DNA from 3 places in the Clostridium beijerinckii genome. Region 3 is predicted to be linked to each of the others. Evidence: riboswitches for the same ligand, from Rfam matches in the RefSeq annotation. Region 3 holds a riboswitch; each other region holds the start of a gene.
The links. A riboswitch is a leader RNA that binds a small molecule or an ion and turns the genes downstream of it on or off. The one in region 3 is predicted to bind cyclic di-GMP.
Positions count from the first base shown of each region.

Region 1 (6,542 bases), 2.4 Mb from region 3:
TGCACAAGCAAGCAAGGCATAATTGCTCAGCATATATAATCGGAAAAGACATGAATATTCAAAGGTACTCAGATGATGGCGAACCACAGGGAACAGCAGGAATACCAATTCTTGAAGTGATGAAAAAAAGTAGAGTGACAGATTGTGCAGTAGTTGTTACGAGATATTTTGGGGGAATACTTTTAGGGGCAGGTGGTTTAACTAGAGCTTATACAAAAGGTGCCAGCATCGCAATAAAATCAGCTGGTGTAGTGGAAAAGGTTGAAGGACTGAAACTAAGTTTTGAAATGGAATATGATCTTTTTGGAAAAGTTCAATATACATGCGGTCAAAATTCTTGGCATATAGAAGATACTGAATACAGCGATAAAGTGATTGTTAATATATTAGCTGAAAAGTTAATGGCTGAAGATATAGAAAACGAGATTGTAGAAGTTACTAACGGAAAAGTAATAGTTAGAAAAAGTGAAGAGGACATATATTTTAAAGAAGGAAATAGATTATACTTGAAAATATAATTAGAGTACTCTAGGATTATGGTTCGTTGCTTATAGATATCCAACTTTAAAACTAGACTTATGTGGTAACTTGCCGAAATCATAAATATTTTGATTCCGAAAAGCTATGAAAATATCGCTGAAGGTTCTAAGCGGCAGGTTGTATCCACTTTAGCATGTTCCAACTTTCAGTTTGACAAGCTAAAATGGAACAACCTACAGCTAAGAACCTTTAACAGCTCATTTTCAAATGTTTTCTCCACAAATATATTTATGATTTCTAGCTAAAGATAATCATTTATATACAGTAAATATGGAAATATGTTCACAGAATAAGTCTAATTAATAATTGGAATGTCTATAGTTACGTATTTAAAGCTCAGCGAAACACTTCGTAAAAGAATGAGAATACAAGCTGATTATAAAATTTATTATTCATAATTAACTACTTCTGGAGATTTTTATTTCAAAGTAAAAATTTAGTTCTAACAATAAATTTTTTATAACATGAAACTTAGATTTAGGCATATTACAATGAACTAAGTCATTAATCAGATAGAGTAAAAGGATGGAGATTCAATTGCAATGTAAATTTTATATTTTAATAAATATTATAGAGAATTATTTGGTAATAGGATAATTGTGAACTTATGTAAAATGTGGTATAATAGCTGTTGGATTTTGTATTTTAAAGAAAAAATCATTAATTAAATGAATAACTTGTAATAAGAATCGTTACAAATAGATATTATATATATTGTTAACATGAAGCTATATTCAAAACTTAGTAAATCAAGTGTTAAAATAAGATCAAGGTATAGGGACTTAATTGCAATATATATTTATAAAAACATAGATAATTATTACGAATAAAGTAAGGAGGAAAACATATGTCAGGACACTCAAAGTGGCATAACATTCAAGCAAAAAAGGGCAAGACAGATGCAAAAAGAGGTAAGATTTTTACTAAGATAGGTAAAGAAATTGTGATGGCTGTTAAAAATGGTGGAGCTAATCAAGATACAAATGCAAAATTAAGAGATGTAGTTGCAAAAGCCAAGGCAGCAAACATGCCTAATGATACTATTTCAAAAGCAATTAAAAAGGCATCTGGTGAATTATCAGCAGTTAATTATGAAAATATAGTTTATGAAGGTTATGGACCTAGTGGAGTAGCTGTAATAGTTGAAACTCTTACTGATAATAAAAATAGATCTGCTGGAAATGTAAGAAGTGCATTTACAAAAGGCGGCGGAAACATGGGTACATCAGGTTGTGTATCATTTATGTTCCAAGAAAAAGGTGAAATTGTCATTGAAAAAGAAGATAAAGATGAAGATGAATTAATGATGATTGCCTTAGATGCTGGTGCAGAAGATTTCGCATCAGAAGAAGAAGTATTTGTAGTAACAACTGCACCTGAAGAGTTCGGAACAGTTAGAGAAGCATTAGAAGCACAAGGTATTGAATTCTTAGAAGCTTCAGTTAAGATGATTCCAGATACATACACAGCAATAGATGAAGCTGATGCTAAGAAATTCCAAAAGATGTTAGACTTACTTGATGACGATGACGACGTTCAAGAGGTGTACCACAACGCTGAATTCCCTGAGGGATGGGATGAATAAGCTGTTTTAGGCGCTTTTAAATTATAAAAAGCTCTGGATGATATACTTATTAAATAATAACACTTTCAATATTGATATACATAGTTAATTGATATTGGAGGTGTTTTTTTTGTTACTTGTAGATTTATTAATTGTAAAAGGAAAGGATAGCTTATTGTACCAGCCAAGCTATCACTAGTTGGTTATTATATTTTTTAAAATAAAATGATAAATAATTAATAAGAAATTATGTTGTAAATTCAATTGCCTAATTCTTTTTTGATTGCAAACTAAGATCTTCTGGTGTAGATATATAAAACATGATTAACAATATTATTCAATAGTTGTAAATTTTTTGTAAACATGGTATTATGGAATGGAAATATAGAGGGCAATTAGCTTAAATCCTTATATGAAGAGTGATAAAAAATCTAGAACTATCCAGTAAATAATTATTACTATTTTTAGAAGAAAAGTTTTAAACAAGATAGACCAAATAATGATCATTATGGTATAATTACTACGGCATATATTAGCTGTATTTAATATGTTATGTAAGAAATAAAAGAAAAAGCAAGTATATTTTGTTATAAGGAAACTTTGAACCATATATTTTAACTGGGCACTTTATATATGGTGAGTTAGTAGTGCAACCGACCTTTATATTTATAAAGGCCGGTTTTTATATTTTTTAAGATTATTTGTAATACATTTACAAATAAGGAGATAATATATTAAAGAGAGACTTTGGTTAATTATGATTAAAATTTAAAGAAAGAAAATTTTATTATTTTAATATAATTTTTATTAAATATTTTTGAAAAAATAAGAATAAGATACAAATTTATACACAACAACGTTTACAAAAAAGTTAAATAATATTAAAATATACAATGAGAGGTGATTTTTTGGATTATACATTAATATGTATTTTAGGACTAGTTATAGGTAGTTTTTTAAATGTTTGTATTTATAGAATTCCTATAGAAAAATCAATTGCTTTTCCGCCGTCTCATTGTACAACCTGTAAACATAACTTAAATCCACTAGATCTAGTACCTGTATTTAGCTATATATTTCTTAGAGGAAAATGTAGGTATTGTGGTGAAAAAATATCTATAAGATATCCTCTTATAGAAATCTTAAATGGATTGCTGTATTTAATTGTATACGCAAAGTTTGGATTAGATCTGATTACCATAAAATATTGTATTTTGGTATCTCTTTTAATCGTAATTAGCGCTATAGATTTTGACACGCAGTTTGTATTTACAAGTACTACGATTTTTGGAGGAATAGTTGGCATTTTATTTATATTATTACAATATGCTTTATATAAGAATAATGTTCTAGATTTAATTCTAGGAGGAATACTAGGAGCAATAATAATAGGATTAATAGTGTTTTTAACAAGGGGAATGGGTGAAGGTGATATTGAAATTGCGACTGTGTGTGGATTATTCCTGGGAGTTAAAGGAATTTTATTAGGCTTATTTCTAGCAATTGTATTAGGTGGAATAATAGGAATAATTGTTTTAATATTAAAATTAAAGAAAGCAAAAGAAAAGATAGCGTTTGGTCCTTTTATAGCAATAGGAAGTTTGATTTCAATGCTCTACGGAGCAGAAATATTAAAAGTTTATTGGAATTTGTTGTTGTAAAGATATACTTTTTTACAATAACTTTACTTGTGAAAATCATATAGCAAACTTATACTAATTATAAGGTGCTATGCCGCATTTTATACATAATTCATAGGAAAGGTGAGACTCAGAATGGCAACTGAAAAAAGAAGACTAGGTAACATTCTTGTAAATGCGGGAAAAATTACAGGATATCAATTGCAAGAAGCATTAAAGTCTCAAAGGACACTAGGGAAGAAGCTAGGGGAAATACTACTTGATAGTAAGATTATAACTGAAGAAGATATAATAGAAGCAATAGAACAGCAGACAGGAATTAAAAAAGTAGATTTAAATACAATAAATTTTGATAAAAAAGCTATAAGTATAATTCCTAAAAATTTATGTGATAAATATAATCTGATACCATTCGGATTTGAAAATAATAAAATTAAGGTTACTTTATCTGATCCATTAAATATATATGCAATAGATGACGTTGCAATATCTACTGGGTTCGAAATAGAATCATACATATCTAAAAAGGATGACATAAAAAAGTTTATAGAAATATATTATAGCAGTCAGCAGGTTAGCTTGGCAGCTCAACAACTTTCAAAAGAAAGTTCTGAAGCAAAGAATTTAAAAGTTAATATAGATGAAATGGATACTGTTAAGAATGCTCCGGTTGTAAAAATGGTAGAGTACTTATTTAAGAATTCAATAGAACTAAATACATCAGATATCCATATAGAACCATTTGAAAATGAAGTGAGAATACGATATAGAATAGATGGCAAATTACAGACTGTAAATGTTATTAACATAGAAAGCTTAGGTCCGCTAGTAACAAGAATAAAAATACTTGCAGGATTAAATATAGCAGAAAAAAGAATACCACAAGATGGAAGAATAATGACGAGTGTAGGAGGAAAAGAAGTAGATCTTAGAGTTTCAATACTTCCAGTAGTTAATGGGGAAAAAATAGTTATAAGAATCCTTAACAAATCTATGGGGAATATAGGCAGAGATAAACTAGGAATGAGTAATGAAAATCTAGAGAAGATGGATAGAATTATTTCAAATCCACATGGAATAGTATTAGTTACAGGACCTACAGGAAGTGGTAAATCTACAACCTTGTATACAATTTTAAGTGAATTAAACAATGATCAAATAAATATAATTACTGTAGAAGATCCAGTTGAATATACGCTAAATGGAGTAAATCAAGTGAGTGTAAATAATAAAGCCGGATTAACTTTTGCAAGTGGACTTAGAAGTATATTAAGGCAAGATCCAGACATAATTATGATTGGTGAAATTAGAGATAACGAAACAGCAGAGATTGCTACTAAAGCGGCTATAACAGGTCACTTAGTTTTAAGCACACTTCATACAAACGATGCTCCGTCATCTATAATAAGGCTTGTTGATATGGGAATAAAACCATATTTAGTTGCTACGTCAGTAGTTGGAATAGTAGCTCAGAGATTAGTTAGAAAAGTATGTATGAATTGTAATGCTCCATATGAAGCTACGGAATATGAAAAAGAAATCCTTGGAATTGATAAGGACAAGCAAATAATTTTAAATAAAGGTAGAGGATGCGGATATTGCAATAACACAGGGTATGTTGGAAGAACTGGTGTGTATGAGGTGATGGAAATTACAAGAGAACATAGAGAAGCTATTAATCTAGGAAAAGATTCAGATATACTTAGGGATATATCAATAAAAAATGGAATGAATACATTAGTTGCTGAATGCAGGAAGTTAGTAATAGACGGTATAACGACAATGGATGAGCTTGCAACAATAACGATGACTAAGGAATAGACAGATATTTATTCATACTAATTTTTTGGGGGGGATAGAAGTGGCCAATTTTAAATACAGAGCAATGAATGCAGATGGAGAAAAAATTGAAGGTATGCGTGAAGCAGATTCTAAGGGAGAAGTAATAGATTTTATATCCTCAAATGGATATTATCCTTTAATGGTAGAAGAAGTAATCGAAAGCAGTAAAATAGAGCTGAACTTCAATGATAAAGTTAAGATTAAAGACATCTCAATTTTTTGTAGGCAATTTTATACTATGCTAGATGCTGGAGTACCTATATTAACTTGTTTAAATATATTATCTAAACAAACCCAGAAGAAAAAATTAAAGGAAGCAATTGTAGAAATTGAACAAGAAGTTCAAAAAGGTGGAGTTTTGTCTGAAGCAATGAAGAAGCAAAAAAAGATATTTCCAGAACTTTTAGTTGGTTTGGTTGAAGCTGGTGAAGCTAGTGGTACACTAACTAGTATAATGCAAAGAATGGCGACGCATTACGAGAAGGAAAATAAAATAAATAATAAAGTTAAGAATGCTATGATTTATCCAATTATATTGAGCTTAGTAGCAGTAGTGGCAGTTGTGTTTATACTAACTTATGTTATGCCAACATTTAAAGGTATATTTGAACAAACGGGAACAGTATTGCCATGGTCGACAAGGCTTATACTTGGCAGCGGAGATTTCCTGAAAGAAAATTTTATATGGATTATAGTTTTTATAATATTAAGTTTTGTTGGTATAAAATATTATTTTAATACAGAAAATGGTTCAATTACTTTAAGTAGAATAAAACTTAAACTTCCAATAATAAAAAAGTTTACTGAGATGGTTATAGTATCTAGGTTTACAAGAACTTTATCTACACTATTAGCTAGCGGATTATCTCTAATAAACGCAATAGATATTGTATCGCAGGTTGTGGAAAATAGAATAGCAGAAAAGGCGTTGAAAAAGGTTAAAGAAAGAGTAGTTA
Region 1 is NZ_CP144906.1:4,503,543-4,510,084, reverse strand. It holds gene PZA12_RS20695 (YigZ family protein) at 1-518, shown strand, start outside; gene PZA12_RS20690 (YebC/PmpR family DNA-binding transcriptional regulator) at 1,388-2,125, shown strand; cyclic di-GMP riboswitch class II at 2,690-2,772, shown strand; gene PZA12_RS20685 (prepilin peptidase) at 3,013-3,765, shown strand; gene PZA12_RS20680 (GspE/PulE family protein) at 3,880-5,565, shown strand; gene PZA12_RS20675 (type II secretion system F family protein) at 5,606-6,542, shown strand, end outside.
Region 1: linked by a shared signal. The riboswitch ahead of PZA12_RS20685 (prepilin peptidase) and the one ahead of PZA12_RS09890 (hypothetical protein) in region 3 are both predicted to bind cyclic di-GMP.

Region 2 (6,542 bases), 2.1 Mb from region 3:
GAAAATGCTATAGTATCTGAAAAAACAGCACATGATATTAGAAATAATATTGATGTTGATATGAAGAAGGCAATTGAACAATCAAATGCTGTTGATAAAATTAATGATCTTTCAGAATCTATTCTGCAAATTACATCTCAAACTAATCTGCTTGCATTAAATGCAGCAATAGAAGCAGCTAGAGCAGGAGAGGCTGGCAAGGGATTTGCGGTAGTAGCAGATGAAATAAGAAAACTAGCAGAAGTATCAAAAGATACAGTTAATGAAATTCAAGAAATAACAAAATTAGTTATGAGTTCAGTAAAAAATTTAAAGACAAGCTCAGAAAAAGCATTACAGTTTATTGATACAACTGTAATTGATGATTATAAGAATATGGTAAGTACAGGAGAACAATATTATAAGGATTCAGAGGCTGTTCAAGCTTTAGTAAGCGATTTTAGTCAAACGGCTGAAGAATTATTAAGTTCAATACAAAGTATGGTAAGCTCAATAAATGAAATTTCGGCTTCAAATGACGAAAGCGCAGTAGGAGCTCAAGACATTTCTGAAAAAACATTAGTAGCTATGGAAAGGGCTAATAATGTTGCTAACCTTATGAAAACTACAGAAAATAATGCTCAAGAACTTATGAGTATTGTCTCTAAGTTTAAAATATAAAAAATAATAATATTTAAAATGGAGTTGTTGCAAAATATGAATGTAATTTCTATTTTGCAGCAACTTATTTAATGATTATATTTGTAGGTCTTATTTTTACATTTTTATATAATGTATAAGCTGCAACATTACGAAGCATAGATGATTCAAAATCACCACTAATTTTTTTGATAATTTCAGATGTATTAAATATCGTAATGGATATTATATTTGTAGTATTTTTAAAGATGGGGGTTGCGGGTACTGCAATTGCAATTGTAACTGCAGAAATGCTATCGAGCGTTTTTTGTATTGTTTATGTTTATAAGAAAGTACCATTACTTCATTTCACTAAAGAAGAGATTATACTAGATAAAGAATTATTAAAAACTACAATAAATTATAGTTCTGTTACTGCTATGCAGCAAACTTGTTTATATATTGGAAAAGTTTTAATTCAAAGTGCAGTAAATCCTTTGGGAATAGATGCAATAGCAACATTTAATGCAGTTAATGGAATTGATGATTTTGCGTTCACGCCACAACAAAGTATTAGTAGTGGAATGACAACATTTTTAGCTCAAAATAGAGGAGCCAAAAAGCATAATCGTATTAAACAGGGACTCTGGACAGGCTTAAAAATAGAAACATTATTTTGGTGTATACTTGTTGGTCTAGTATATTTCGGGGCTGATAATTTAATGAAGCTATTTGTTCATAATGAAGGATCAAAAGTTATATAATTAGGTGTGATTTATCTTCATTTTATGGCATTTTTCTACATGCTACCAGCATGGACAAATGGAATACAATGTTATTTCGGAGGAATGGGAGAATTAAAAGTTAATTTAATTATCAACTTTCTCACAGATGATTGGAAGAGTGACATTTGCGTATTTACTTGCTCCCAAGTTTGGTATAGTTGGTATCGCGCTAAGCTGTTTTGCAAGTTGGATTATAATGCTTGCTTATGAACTTCCTATTCTTATTAAACATAAGATATAATTTCATATACTAATTATAGTTTGCATATATTTTCATTTATTTAATTGCATTTTAGCATTTATAATTTAAATAAGCAATAAAATGTATGTCTATAGAAATTTAAAAAAATGAAAAAATAGTCTATAATTATAGCAAAAGCAAAGAACCCAAGAAAAATATAATATAGAATAGTGGGAGATAAATTAAAAATGGTGAAATACTTACAATCAACAACATTTAAAATGGCTTTATCAGCGACAATAGCCATAATTATATCAAATTATATAGGATTACAATTTGGAGTGACTTCAGGTATAATTGCAATACTTAGTATTCAGGATACTAAAAAAGAAGCTTTATTAGTTGCAGGTAGAAGAATAATTACTTCGTCAGTGGCAATACTTCTGTCTTATATTCTATATATGCTGCTTGGAAACAATCCAATTGTGTTTGGATTATTCTTACTGATATTTATACCCATAACTAAAATACTAAAAATGGGAGAAGGAATGGTTGTAGGTGCTGTATTATCGACACATCTTTTAACGAGTTCTAATATTAATGTTTCTTGGATTATAAATGAGGCACAGCTAACGATAGTAGGAATTGGAGTAGCAATGATGTTTAATCTATATACTGCGTCATTAGAAGAACAATTTGAAAAGAATAAAGAAAGAATAGAAGATTATTATAGAGCTATATTATCAGATATGGCAGTAAGCCTTGTTACTCAGGCTGTACCAATTTATGAAAAACAAATATCAGTGAATGTTGAGGAATTAATTAATAAGTCTAAATTTATGGCACAGATAATAAATAATAATCGTTTATTTAAAAAAAATGATTATTATTTGAGTTATATAGAGATGAGAATAATACAGCTAGATACAATGAAAAGAATGAAGAGGCATTTTTCGAGATTTTATATGACTTATGATCAAACTAGAATATTATCAGAATTTACAAATGAAGTTGCAATGAATCTAAAGGAAGATAATGATTGTGTAGAGCTTATAAATAAACTAAATTTACTTAGAAAAGACTATGAAAAAATGGATTTACCTAAGAATCGAAACGAATTTGAAAACAGAGCGTTGCTATTTCAGTTTTTGAATGATTTAGAAGATTTCTTAGTTATTAAGAAAGAATTTAAAGAATCTTTTCAAAATAGGTAGAGGTTATAAATGTAACTTACTAAAATTAGTTTTAATGCCATTAATGGTAAAAATATTAGTATAAATATTGAAATTTATCAAAAATAAGTGTAAAATTATGCATATCATATGCATTGATAATAGCACACTTGCCGAAAGGCAGGGCCGCAAAGCTATGGGTCTAAAGAAATTTATTTTCAATGATTGCCAGGTTGCCAAAATGTAGTTATATAAACATTAGTCATTTGTTTATTTTTGGTGCCTATTAATAATTAATAGGCACCTTTTTATTTTAATAGAAAATCATTGAAATATGTGTATATGATAAGAATTTAAATAAAGAAAGGTTAGGTGTAGTAAATGAAAAAGTATCAGTTGTCTTTGGACAAGGCGAAAAAGGAGATTAACATAAGGATATGGGGAATGTTTGAACCAGACGATGCTAATAGTTTTGTTGAAGATTTTAGAAAAGAACTATCTCCTATACAAACTTCAGAATATGTATTAAATTTTGATGCAAGAGAGTTAAACGTTTCAAGACAAGAGATGTTACCAATGTTAGAAGGATGTTTTCAAATGTACAAGGCTTGCAAGTTTGTAAAGGTTATAGCAAATGTTGGTAGTAATATAACTTTAAAGATGCAATTATCAAGAATAAGTAGGAACACTGGATTGGGAATTGAAATAATTTAAAACAATACATAATTTATAATATTAAATTGAATTACATTAGCTAGGAGATTATTATGGGAATAAGATTAAGTTGCATTGATATTTGTCATGCATCTAAAGTTGTTTCAAATGATATTTATTTAAAACATTTTGAAAAACAAGATAAGGATGTAGAACATTTATTGGTAGATGTAATGGGTAGAGATAAACGCTTTATGTTTAATGAACAGGAGACAACTTTATCTCTAGCAGTAAAAGTAGCAAAATCAGCATTAGATAAAGCTAACTTGACAGGTAGTGACATAGATGTGCTAGTATATTCATCTATATTATCTGAATATATAGCACCAGCAACATCTATTTTAATACATAAGGAATTAAATGCGGGAAGAAATGTAATGTGTTTTGATATGAATGCAAATTGTGCTGGTATGACTGTTGCCTTAGAGAATATATCAAATTATTTAGAATCGTCAAAGCGAGCTAAAAGAGCATTGATTATTGGTTGTGATGATGTCGATTCGTTAGCTGATCCCAATAATGAGCTTTGCTATGGAAATTATGGACATGCTGCATGTGCAATAATTTTGGAAAAAGTTGAAGAAGAGTGTGGAATAGTTGATGCAGAATATTATATAAACACAGAGGAAAGTCATAATATTATGTATCCAAGTAAAGGATTCTCTAATTTCTTCAAATCAAATGATGTAGGTGAGCTTTATTTGAAATGGTTGCCATTCGATGGTGGGGCATGTGTTTATCCAGCAGCAGAGATTGCTAAAAAGATGCTGAAGAAAAATGGCTTAGAAAATGAAGACATTAAAATGTTCTGCTTTTCTCAGTTTGCGTTTATAAATATAAAAAATATAAGACAACTTTTAGATATAGGAGAAGATAAGAGTATATATATAGGGAATAAATATGGATATACTGGAACTACTAGCCCTTTCATAGCATTGTATGAATCGATAAAGGAAGGTAAAGTTAAGAGAGGGGACTATGTAATTTTCTGGACTATTGGATCTGGTTCTCAGAGTATAGTTATGTTATATAAATATTAGTATTAGAAAATGCACTTCATAAATATAACCTTCTGTAGTAAAATCTATAGAAGGTTATATTTATGAGTTTGATGCTATCATATGAAATGCAAGTAAGTAAATATACTTTAGATAAATATATATTAGAATATCACTAATATGAGAATAAATTCTTATAGATGATTTAATGAAGTAGAAAAATATATAGAGATAGTGTTAGAACTTAAAAAATGCTATATTAATTAAAGAATAACAGGGGAGATGGTTTGATAATGTACGATTATCCACTATATAGACCTCCAAGTGAAAGTAATAGTCTTATAATACAAGTAACTTTAGGGTGTTCTCATAATAAATGTAATTTTTGTAATATGTATAAATCTAAGAAATTTACAATAAAATCTTTGGAAGATATTAAAACAGATGTAAATTACTTTAGAGAAATGTATTCGCATGTAGAAAAAATATTTTTGGCAGATGGTGATGCGTTAATCATTCCAACGGAAAAATTAAAAGAAATTTTAACGCTTATAAGAAATACATTTTCTGAATGCAGGAGGGTAACTCTTTATGGGACACCAAAATCAATATTAGGTAAAACTCATCAAGAGTTGAAAGAACTTAAAGACTTAGGCTTATATATGATATATATGGGTGTTGAAAGTGGAAGTGATGAGGTTTTAAAGGATATAAATAAAGGAGTAAACAGTAACGAGATAATTGATGCTGCTAGAATGGTTAAAAATGCTGATATCTTTTTATCAGTAACAGTTATAGCTGGAGTTGGCGGCATTGAAAAGAGCGATATTCATGCAATTAAAACAGGCGAATTAATAAGCGCTATGGCTCCAAATTATTTAGGTGTATTAACTCTTATGGTTGAAAAAGAAACGGATTTGTATAATAAAATATTAAGAAAAGAATTTAAACTTCTAAGTGATAAAGAAGTATTAAATGAGATAGAGATATTAATACAACATATTAATGTCAATGAATCAGTTATATTTAGATGTAATCACGCATCAAATTATGTTTCTCTAAGAGGAAGTTTACCAGAAGATAAAGAAAAATTGCTTAATCAAATTAACTACTATTTAAAAACTAATCAAATAAAACAAGAGGAATATAGAAGATTGTAAGCAAACAGAGGCATTGCATAAGATATAATGCCTCTGTTTTTTTTATAGTCTTCATATTTTTAAAAACATAATTTTTTAAAATATATTAGATGTATGTTCACTTTTTAATATACTTAAAAGTTATATATATGTGGCGCCATTAAAAATGAAAAACAATTGTTTATAGAATAAATACTAATTATTTTTAGTGTGTTCAATAAAGGGGGGGATGAATCATTAAAGATAGTACATGTGATTTAATAAAAAAAGATTTATCTATAATATATAGGTATTTGATTTCTATAGGAGCATCAAAGGAAGATTCAGAGGATATTATACAAGAAACTTTTATCAAGACTTATGAAAATATTGACATTTTAATTGATGGGAACATAAAGGCGTGGATGTTTAAAGTATCCATAAACAAATTTTATAGCTTGTACAAAAAGAGCAAGGTGAACATAAGTTTAACGGATGAATTATTAATAACTATTGAGAGCCATTTTAAAATTATGCATATAGATAGTGCTTTAGATATTAATAGAATTCTATCTCTAATGAAAGAAAGTGAAAAGAATCTACTGGTTTTAAAATACAGTATGGGTTTAACTTATAAACAGATAGGAAAGCTACTTAACATTGAAGAGGGATCAGCTAAGACTTTATGCTATAGAGCAAGAAATAGGTTCAAGAAAATATGGGAAGGTGAAGAATTTGAGTAAAGATATTGACGAATTGTTTTCTGATAGAATGGAAGAAGAAATAAAAAAAGAAGTGAAAAAGAAAAGAAATAAATTAAATGTGAAACTTATTGCAATCGGAATTATTTCAACTTTAATTATAATTATCGTTGGAAATCTGGCTTTAAATTTTGCAAGTAATAAATATGTAGAAGGTTCATATTCAAAAGAAAAAATAGTAAAGCAGTTAGAATA
Region 2 is NZ_CP144906.1:4,254,222-4,260,763, reverse strand. It holds gene PZA12_RS19690 (methyl-accepting chemotaxis protein) at 1-660, shown strand, start outside; gene PZA12_RS19685 (MATE family efflux transporter) at 828-1,382, shown strand; gene PZA12_RS19680 (aromatic acid exporter family protein) at 1,833-2,798, shown strand; cyclic di-GMP riboswitch class I at 2,910-2,997, shown strand; gene PZA12_RS19675 (hypothetical protein) at 3,138-3,470, shown strand; gene PZA12_RS19670 (3-oxoacyl-[acyl-carrier-protein] synthase III C-terminal domain-containing protein) at 3,524-4,510, shown strand; gene PZA12_RS19665 (radical SAM protein) at 4,762-5,628, shown strand; gene PZA12_RS19660 (RNA polymerase sigma factor) at 5,901-6,329, shown strand; gene PZA12_RS19655 (anti sigma factor C-terminal domain-containing protein) at 6,322-6,542, shown strand, end outside.
Region 2: linked by a shared signal. The riboswitch ahead of PZA12_RS19675 (hypothetical protein) and the one ahead of PZA12_RS09890 (hypothetical protein) in region 3 are both predicted to bind cyclic di-GMP.

Region 3 (6,542 bases):
ACTAGTAGATTTAAGAGTCATTACTAGTGGTGTACTAGTGGTCTCATTTTGTTCATTTATTTGAATTGGTATAATATTTAGCTTTACTTTAAGTTGGTCAGCTACAACTCGAGCTTTATTTTGAGCATCTTGGAGAGCTCTTCTTAACGCTTCATAATAATACTTTGTTTCATCTGAGACAATAAAGATAATCCCCGTTAATGAATTTGCCCCATTGCTTACTGCAGTATCAATTACTACACCTACATTATTAACATTGCTAATTAAAATTTTCAAATTATTTATTACTTCATATCCTCTAAAAACCTGCTTTCCATTGATATAATCATAATTTGGACGTATGCTATAGTTTTCTGTTTGTATATTCTTAAGAGGTATTCCCAAGGCTCTTAGACTATTTATAACATCTTGAGTTATCTTAGCATTCTCCTCTTGTGCAACTTCCAATTGCAAATCTTCAGTTATAACTCCAACGACTATTTCTGCTAAATCTGGTTTTACACTTATCGTTCCTTTTCCTATAACTTTTAGCTTATTAGGTGAACATTGATCATTGTTCAAATCATTTAAGCTATATATACCTCCCTGCCCTAAAGTATGCATCTCATTTTTCCCTTCAAAAAATTAGTCATTACTTCATAATATGATGAATCATTAGAAATGTCTCTAAACTACATACATCAATGTTCGGAATTCTTTATAATTAGAAATAGGCTTAAATTTATCTAAAATTTAAGCCTTAAATATACTTTACTGAATTCAAAATCCTAAAAAGAATAATGTTTTTCCACCACTTCTCTTGTAAAGCCATAATCAATTATAACTGGCTTTCCATCAATCATTCCCCAGCTGCTTTTCCTACAAAAATCCCCCAATAACAACCTATAGTTTTTCTTTATTTCTTGCAATTCCTGAGTTTTTAAAAATTCATCTCTATTCGATACATTAAAATACTTCCATACATATAAAATATCACTTATCTTGCTTGCTTTTTGCATTATAAGTAAGCTAAAGTCACTTGAAACTTGTATAACTTTTGCAAATAACTTAGTATGATCATTATCCGAAATAATATATTCAGCTTTATTTTGTGCTATTCCAGCCTTATTTTTTGCTATCTTCAAAACATATCCATTTCCTAAATCGAATACTTTCCTGCCAGAACCTGAACCAATATATTTATAATAGCCTTGTTTTATATTAAACATAATTTTATCAAAATCAATAGTCATTCTAGCACCTACTCATAACCATATTTTAATCCATTCGAATACTCTACATATTACATTACTCTATTCTATGAAAATTTGTTCTTATTAAACTAAACTTTATTTTTATTAGTGCTATGCAATTTCTTATATAGATTAAAATACTAAATTTATATTTGAATCTATAGCAAACCAAGAGCTTAATTAAGACCATAATTATAGAAACTTAATTGAAATATATTATATACTATAATAGTGCAAAAATGCTTGAATAATTTTACAACTGAATAAAATAAAAAAACATCTATGATAAATCCTTGTTATAATTGAGTTACCACACAACAATGACAGCAAGGAGCTATACATAAATGTTTCAGAACACAATTATATCAGATGATCTATCAATATACAATTTTTTAAAACAACTAAATTTTGATTTTTACTTAACTAAGCCTCAATTAAGACATTTAGAAAATATAATGAATGCTATGATATCAAAAGGTTATAACGGTAAAATTTCCGACATAGCGGAGCTTGCTCCTTCGAAACATCGAACTAGTATTACTAGATTTTTTTCAAATAGTAATTGGAATGAAAAACTTTTAGAAAGAGCATTAAAAGCATATATCATAGAACTTATTTGGGGGAAATCAAGAGAATCCAAACAGCCAATATACTTTATTATTGATGACACTATTTCTGAAAAGACAAAGCCCTCGTCAAAGGCTAAAAATCCAATTGAAAAGTGTTCGTTTCATAATTCTCATTTAAAAGGTAAGAATGTATATGGTCATCAAGTAGTAGTTTCTTTACTATCGTGTGACGGATTAGTGCTGCCATACTCAATTGATATCTATGATAAAGAATATATGAGTAAAATAGAATTAACTAAAAAATTAATTACAACACTTCCAAAGCCTGAAAATAAAGGCTATGTGTTAGCAGATAGTTGGTATAGTTGTAAGGATATTTTTAATGCTTCTGAAAAAGCCGGCTATAGCTATATTGGTGCTTTAAAAACTAATAGGGTCATTTTTCCGTATGGCCATGAAAGACTAGGAATAAAACTTCATAAGTTTGCTACATTATTAAAGATTGAAGACTTTGACCTCGTCACCGTCAAAGATAAGCAATACTACATTTACAATTATGTTGGCAACTTAAAAGATCGAAAGAATGTCTCTATTGTTTTAAGTTATCCTAAAGATGCTTTCCAAAAAGATGGAGCATTGAAAACTTTTATTTCCTTAGAGAAATCATTAGCACCGTTAGATATTTTAACTCAATATACCGACCGATGGGCAATCGAACCATTTTTTAGAGATTGCAAAACGTACTTAGGACTAGATGGATATCAAGTAAGAAGTGGAAAAAGCATTAATAGATATCTAATCATAATGTTAGTAAATTATACTTATTGCAAAATATACTGTACTGATTCTCTTCACTTTAATACTGGATATAAAGTTGCTAAAAAAAATTTAGAAAAGTCCAAAGTAATATATATTTACAAAGCTGCCGCAAGCGGTACGCCGATAGAAAAAATTTTTGAGTCATTAAAAATAGCTTAAGAATCTGTTTTTTTATTTAACTGTAAAATTATTCAAGTAAAACTGCACTATTATAGTTATATATACTTATAAAATATTTTGTTAAACTATTTGATTTATATGCATATATTAAGCACAGCTAACATTGTTAACTCTTTTTTTATATTTAGTTGACAATATTAAATATTAATTATATACTTGTCTTGAAATTATTTAATAAATTGGGGCGTGGTAAAATTATATGGAAAAATTAGCAGAAGAAATTATTAACGGAAGACGATTAACTAGATCTGATAATTTAGAATTTTTATTAACTTGTGATTTAAAGAAAATTTGTGATGGTGCTAATAAAATTCGTAAAACACTATGCGGAGAAAACGTGGACCTTTGTACAATTATTAATGGTCGCAGTGGAAAATGCAGCGAGAACTGTAAGTTTTGTGCTCAATCAAAACACCACAAAACAGAAATTAAAGAATATGATTTTTTAGATCCTAATGCAATCTTAAAAGACTGCAAAAAAAATGAAGCTAATGGTGTACATAGATACTCTATTGTTACAGCCGGAAGAGCATTAGTTGGAAGCGATTTTGATAAAGCTGTACAAGCATACAAAATGATGAATAAAGAATGTTCTATCAACCTATGTGCATCTCACGGTTTTTTAGGTGAAGAACAATTTGTACTTTTAAAAGAAGCAGGAGTCACAATGTACCATGCAAACATCGAAACTTCTAAAAGAAACTTTCACAATATTTGTACTACTCATTCATATGATGACAAGATTAAAGAAATTAAACTAGCGCAAAATGCAGGTTTAAAAGTTTGTTCCGGTGGTATTATAGGAATGGGTGAAACTTGGTATGACAGAATTGACATGGCTATAAGCTTATCAGAACTTGGAGTTATATCTATACCAATAAATGTATTAATGCCTATCAAAGGTACTCCATTAGAGAATTTAAAAAGGATTTCTAATGATGATATCTTAAGAACGATTGCAATTTTTCGTTACATAAATCCAACAGCTTATATTCGTATGGCTGCCGGAAGAACTTATTTTGAAGATGGCGGCATAGAAATTTTTCAATCTGGAGCTAATGCAACGATAACTGGTGATATGCTGACTACTGTAGGTAACAATACATGTCAAGATAAAATAATGTTGCAAACACTCGGTTTTTCAATTAAAAAGGAATTATAGAAAAGAAATATAATATATAAAGGAGATTTAAAATTATGGAAAATATACGTAGAACTAACGCGCGTCAGTTAACAATAATCGGAATAATGAGTGCTTTTATATGTACATCTGCGCCGTTTTCAATTCCTATTGGTATAGTACCAATTACATTAACAAATTTAGCAATTTACCTTACTATATATATAATTGGAAAAAGGGAAGGAACAATTAGTTATCTTATCTATCTTCTCATAGGTGCATTGGGATTGCCAGTTTTTTCGGGATTCTCTGGGGGATTTACTAAATTAGCAGGGCCAACAGGTGGATACCTAATTGGATTCGCTTTTATGGCATTTATAAGTGGATTATTTATTGATAAATTTCCTAATAAAATTTTCATGTGCTTTTTAGGTATGCTGCTAGGTACACTAGTAACCTACATATTTGGAACAGTATGGCTAGCATATGTTGCACATCTACCATTTAATAAGGCCTTAACAATTGGTGTTCTTCCATTTATTCCTGCTGACCTCGCAAAGATGGTAATTGCATCACTAATAGGGCCTCAGATTAGAAAACGAATTAAAAGCGCTGGATTATAATAGTTAAAATATATATATTAATAAAAAATGAGTTTCTTTAAATTATAAAATTAAGGAAACTCATTTATATTATAAATCAACTAGATCCACTTCTACTTTTTTCTGACTTCTCTAAATATTCTCTCACTTATCTCTTCAACTTCTTCATTATTCAATCCTTTTCTTTTAATAGCATTAGCAAATATATTTGTCATTTGCTCCCAATCACTAATTTTCTCTGAATGTAATTTTATCTCTTCTAATAACTCATATACCTTTTTATTCATACCATTGCTCTCCTCGTAAAATCTACTATATTATTATAGCAAAAAAATAAGAATCATAAACAATATTTCTAATGTCCATGATTCTTATTAATTAAACCTCTATATGAGAAAAGTCTGTAATTATTTTATTCTCATCATCTTCTGTTTTCTTTATTTTACCTAATTTAATCTTAATAGTTAGTGTCATGTCTTTCCTCTTCCTACATATTAATTAACGTGAATAATTAATCTTTATATAAGTATTATTTATTATTTTATAATTGAACTTCGCTTTTATACTATCAATACTCGATATCTTTTCAATATAATACATATCTGCTAAAGTTAAATCTCTTAACTCTGCAACAAATTCAAATTTAGAACACTTTGCCAAATTATCATTTATAACTTTCATGATTTCATTATGTATCTTCATAGCATATCACCTCTCATATATTAACTTTAAAAACTATTTTATTTACTTTTAACTCTATTATGTTTAATTCCAAAAATATAAAAAACCAATCAAAACTAATTAAAAAAATTAATTAGTTTTGATTGGTGGGTTGCATCATTAACTCCAAATTCTCAAGATGCCCAAATACAGAGAATTCTTCACAGTTCCCAATCTTTGTATATTTATGTTGCTTTATGTCTTTCTATGTATATATTATAACAATAATATAAGAAAAATCAACATTAAATGCAATAATTACCTTACAATAATTGTTACATATTTAAAGGTAATTATTAAATGTATAAAAAATTTTATTTACTGTCCCTAAATATCATATTTAAGCTTATTTTAATATAATGTTTATATTGAATTAACATATTTGTTATAATTTTGTAATAATTATAAGCTATAATAAGAAAATAAGATAATTTCTTATTAACTATTTATCCTTCTATATAAAATCGTTTATGGGTAACTTATTTATGTATTGTAATAATAAGTTACCCTTGTTGCTTTTGCAATTCCCATATAGATAACCCAACTAAGATCTGAACTTATGCGTATGTCTCACCAAAATGAATAACATACTTTTGTTCCAGTTTCTAGGTAATTCTGATGGGTGATTCTAAGGCTATAAAGTTGCACCCAAAGTGCTAGCCTCAAAGAACAAGCGCTCATAGAGAAAGTTCTGCTTACCAAATGTAAAATTTGGAGCATCACTTTTTGAACTAGCACATTTGGAACAACTTATAGCCAAATAATCACATCCATCAAAATTACCAATGAAACATTCCATATTATGACCCTTGTGGTTACAAAAGTATATTACTCATTTCTAGTTAGAAGATATTTCATAGTTCAAATATAGTTATTATTGTGTTATCTACATATTTCTTTATACAATTTATAATCTTAACTTTAGGTTATTACTGATAACTACATCATTTAAATTAATATATCTTTTATAAAAAAACAGCATCCCCCATAATTTTCAGAAAAAATTATGTAGAATACTGTTTAATGGATGTTATCATCCCCTGAATTTATGAATACTTAATATTAATACAACTTAGTATTTTCAATATTTTTAAAGTTTTCTACCCATTATCACACCCATGGCTGATGCCATCATAAGTCCTCTAGTCCATCCACTTGAGTCACCTAAACAATGTAAGCCTTTTATATTAGTTTCGAAATTTTTATCTAAATCAATTCTATTACTGTAGAATTTTATTTCTGGACCATATAATAATGTTTCTCTGCTTGCAAATCCTGGAACTACTGTATCCATGGCTTG
Region 3 is NZ_CP144906.1:2,117,325-2,123,866, reverse strand. It holds gene PZA12_RS09920 (SIMPL domain-containing protein) at 1-603, opposite strand, end outside; gene PZA12_RS09915 (hypothetical protein) at 768-1,232, opposite strand; gene PZA12_RS09910 (IS701 family transposase) at 1,577-2,779, shown strand; gene bioB (biotin synthase BioB) at 3,000-3,962, shown strand; gene PZA12_RS09900 (biotin transporter BioY) at 3,998-4,543, shown strand; gene PZA12_RS09895 (hypothetical protein) at 4,636-4,809, opposite strand; gene PZA12_RS09890 (hypothetical protein) at 5,021-5,224, opposite strand; cyclic di-GMP riboswitch class II at 5,340-5,423, opposite strand; gene PZA12_RS09885 (NAD(P)/FAD-dependent oxidoreductase) at 6,333-6,542, opposite strand, start outside.